Regions from separate parts of the Sporolactobacillus pectinivorans genome, predicted to be linked through region 1. Evidence: predicted binding sites of a transcription regulator. Region 1 holds the regulator's gene; the other holds the start of a gene.
What was found. Region 1 encodes LexA, which represses DNA repair genes until DNA is damaged. Its sites were predicted from a motif close to CGAACATATGTTCG; they were not measured.
Positions count from the first base shown of each region.

Region 2: COP04_RS14930 (DNA polymerase IV) is a predicted target of LexA. The motif match lies at 1,023-1,036, and genes of this name have one in related genera.

Region 1 is NZ_NXGA01000001.1:2,101,975-2,104,183, forward strand. Features, by position in the region: gene COP04_RS10085 (ABC1 kinase family protein) at 1-227, opposite strand, end outside; gene COP04_RS10090 (phasin family protein) at 233-586, opposite strand; gene lexA (transcriptional repressor LexA) at 752-1,363, opposite strand; gene yneA (cell division suppressor protein YneA) at 1,534-1,830, shown strand.
Region 2 is NZ_NXGA01000001.1:3,039,965-3,042,173, forward strand. Features, by position in the region: gene COP04_RS14925 (aminopeptidase) at 1-610, opposite strand, end outside; gene COP04_RS14930 (DNA polymerase IV) at 1,075-2,209, shown strand, end outside.

The DNA.
Region 1 (2,209 bases):
CCGAGTTTAATAAAGGTAGGACCGAGTTCTTCACACATAAGCCTGATTCTTCTGCCAAGAGGTTTTGCATCACTGTTCTTGCCCGAAAAATCAGAAGCAAGCTGTTTAGGGAACGAAAGCAGGTGGGACAGTCCGACATCTTTGACGATGTAACCAAATCCATATTTGACGAGCACGGTAAGAATTTCACGATAGCGCTGAATATGCCGAATGTGCTTACCAATCATTGGACTCACCTGTCTGTAGTATCATTTTCTAGACCATTACTCTCCGAAGGATGGATGGAGCAATCTTTTGAGCCTTGTTTCTCAAGATTCTCCAATCTTTCTTTCAATTTGTTATATTCCTCTATAGTAACAAATCCCAAATCTGCGATCGCTCCTTTTGTCTCTTCCCTGAAATCGTTCTTCCATTCGTTTTTTTTTAATTTTCCTTTATCATTTAATTTTGACAAATAGGATTTTGCTTCGTTTGCGGCGGTATTTCCTTCAGTTGTTAACTCATGGATGAATTTTTCCGCCTTGTCCTTGCTGATCACGGTTAAACCAAGACCGATGAGAAAAAATCTTTTCAACTGATCATTCATAGATCTCACTCCAGTCATCTTTTCTATATTTTAACCAACTTTACAGCCAAAGTATATGAATGCGAATACAGAAAAACGTGTTATTACTGAAAAACAAAAAAGCCGGGAAGAAGTTTTACCCATTCCTTCCCGACCTTATACTGTAACGGTGATCAAAACCGCTGATTAGCTTATGGTTCTGAAAACCCCGATAACCTTTCCAAGAATCGTGCAATTATCCAAAAGAATCGGATCCATGGACGGATTCTCCGGCTGCAGCCGGAAATGGTCCTCTTCCTTGAAAAAGCGTTTGACTGTTGCTTCATCCTCCTCAGTCATTGCGACGACAATTTCCCCATTTTCAGCAGTGTTCTGCTGACGGACGATAACTTTGTCGCCATCAAGTATTCCGGCATTAATCATGCTTTCTCCTGAGACATTGAGAATGAAGGCTTCGTCTTCTTCAACCATTGAAAGCGGAACGGGGAAATACTCTTCAATGTTTTCCACGGCGCTGATGGGCATTCCCGCGGTTACTTTGCCAATGACCGGAACAGGAACTGATTTTTCACTAAAAACATTACTATCGTGATCCAGCACTTCAATCGCACGCGGCTTGGTCGGATCACGCCGGATCAAGCCTTTTTTTTCCAGCCTTTCAAGATGGCCATGCACTGTGGAGCTTGAAGCGAGGCCAACGGCATTGCATATTTCACGCACCGAAGGAGGGTAACCTTTGGTTGCAACTTCATGTTTGATAAAATCCAGTATCGATTGCTGGCGATTAGAGATTCTCATTGCCCTGCTCCTTTTCATATTCTTTTGCTTATTATATCATTTGCTATCTTTCGATGCAAACATTCGTTCGAACTATTGACGCGAACTAATGTTCTTCATATAATATGATTATCGAACAAACATTCTCAAGAACATATATTCTTTAATAATGAATTATCGGAGGGATACTGATGAATGCATTTTTTCAACGTCATCAATTAAAGGGAATTTCATATGTTGCAATACTTTTGTTCATGACTGTTGTTCTTTTTTTGACACTGACAAGCCATGTGACTGCCGACAGCAACGGCTTCAGAACGATTACTGTTGAAAAGGGGGACTCACTGTGGTCCATTGCGCAGGAATATCAGCATCAGAATCCGCGACTTTCGAAGGAATCATTTATTGAGCTGGTCGAAAACGAAAACGGGCTTGTTCGCAATCATATTGAACTTGGCCAAAAATTAATCATTCCTATAAATGAATAAATTCAATCGGCTTATCTTACTTACTGGCACAAGAAAAATCTAGGAAATTATTAAATGAGACATGGCTGCCTTTTCATTTGCAAGGCAACTTTTTTATGGTATACTGTTATATAACAAAAGGTTAATTAATATGTTTGTAATGAAACAGCAAATTTTAATTGTTTAATCGCGTGTATTTCATTTTGTGAAATACCGATTAAAATATGTTAAATTCCTCTCGGTGATCTGACCTTGCCTTTCACCGACAGGTTATTTTTCATCCTCCTTCAGATGAACGCCTTACATCTTTTATATGTATAGCGTTCTTCCTTTTTTTGTGGATCCTTAATGTTTTCGATTTTCTGACAAACAATAATCAGGATTTCCAATCAAAGTATGG
Region 2 (2,209 bases), 940 kb from region 1:
TCAGAAAATCTCTGGCAGCATGCAGCCGCTTATTGTGTTCTTCCCACACTGCAACCGGATCCTCGTTTCCTGCCACGCGGCTGATTCTCAAGACTTCTTTCATGAGCAGCTCCTGAGCTTCGGCAACCGGCTTATCCGGAAACATTTTCTTTGACCAGGCAACTGTCGGGTATGCAACAATGGACCACTGTATCCTGTCATTCATCAAATATTCACGGAATGGCGCGGTTTCCTTGCCGGTAGATTTCATATAAGCAGCCACACGGATTCCGTCCATTTTTTCCAGAAGATCCGGATTGGGCCCGTAAACACTCAAAACGGCATAATCATCCCGCACGGCTGTGTTCCTTGCGTAAAATTTCCATGCCGGTATATGTTTCAGTGCTTCAAGTGGCGCATGCTGAAGACGGAGCAGGGAAATTGCATCATCCTCCCAATCCATCTCGACATTTCTGGCCCCCGCTTTGTAGGCCTCCTCCGCAATCAGATGTGCAAAGTGGCTGGCCTCAATCGGTGCGGAAATAACAAGCCCCTGTCCCTTCTGCAGATTGACGCCGGTTCTGACTGCAAGCCGGGCAAATTTCTTCAGTTCTTCCTCAAATTTTCCCATCTGATCCACCCTCAGTGCACCTGAACACCATGGATAGCCTATGCCGGACAGCTGCAGGAGGTGGTAACTTCGGCATGCGCACGATGTGTGTTTTTAGTCGAAAATCCCCTGCCTGTTCGGCCACTTTCCTCCGCCCAGGCGCTATGTATTTTTATTCTATTATAGGCTGTTCGAAAAGGAGGACAAGGTCATCAGATTTAGTCGAAATTTCACTCCGTGAAGCAGTACGAGACGTGTACGTATTTAGCGAAAGATCCTTTTGAAAGTTCCTTCTTCTGTTAGCAGAAGTCCCTCCCTACCTTTTTCCGAGCTTTTCGAACCCTTCCATTATTATAGCCGACTTGCTGTGGAACGGAAAAGAGCGAAAACGAGGCAGTAAAAAAGAACGTATGTTTTTATTTTCCTGTGATTAAGAACGTACATTCGTGTATAATGGAACCAAATTTAAAAAGTGGGGGATGAAAATGGATCGCGTGATTTTTCTCGTCGATATGCAGACTTTTTATGCTTCCTGTGAGAAAGCCGACCATCCGGAATTCAGATATAAACCGCTGATTGTCGCCGGCGATCCCCAGCAAAGGAGCGGCATTGTGCTGGCGGCCTGCCCGCTGGCTAAAGATCGTGGCGTGATCACCGTTGAGCCGCTGGGTCAGGCGCTGATCAAGTGCCCGGAAGCAGTTATACGTCGGCCGAGAATGCAGCATTATATTGACATGTCCGTCCGGATCACACAGATTCTGGAGCGGTTCACAGACGGGGTTGAGCCCTATTCAGTTGACGAACAGTTCATCGATGTGACCGGAAGTCTGCACTTCTTCGCGTCGCCGAACGAATTTGCCCATTGCATTCAGGACACATTGCTGGAACAGACCGGCATTTACGCCCGGATCGGCATTGGTCCGAATAAAGTGCTTGCAAAAATGGCCTGCGATCATTTTGGAAAAAAGAATAAGACAGGTATATTTGAACTCACTCGAGAGAACATTGAGCAAAAGCTCTGGCCATTGCCCATCAGTGAGTTATTCGGTGTGGGTCGCCGGATGGAACGAAATTTGATTGGCATGGGTATCCGAAAAATCGGCCATCTGGCTCACTACCCGCTTAATCTGCTGCGCAAAAGATGGGGTGTGAACGGTGAACTGCTTTGGATGACCGCGCACGGGATGGACACTTCTCCTGTTTCCGCGGGAACATTCAGGGAGCAGAAAGCAATCGGCCATCACATGACGCTGCCTTACGACTACTCGGAAATCAAAGATATCCGCGTGATTCTGCTCGAGCTCAGTGAAGAAATCGCCTACCGGGCTCGAACAAAGAAATACATGGGGCATGTCGTGTCTGTCAGCATATCCGGCAGTCTTGAGCGTCACGCAGGATTCCACCGACAAACCAGGCTGCCCGCTGCCACCAGTTTTGGCCTGGATATCTATCGGGCGGCCGATCGGCTGTTTACGGAAAACTGGGACCGGAAGCCGGTGCGCAGCGCCGCGGTGACTTTGTCGGAGCTCCAGACCAGAGATAATTGCCAGCTTGATTTGTTCGGACGGCTGGAGGAAAAGGAGAAGCTGAGCACCGCTGTCGACGCCATTTATCGAAAAT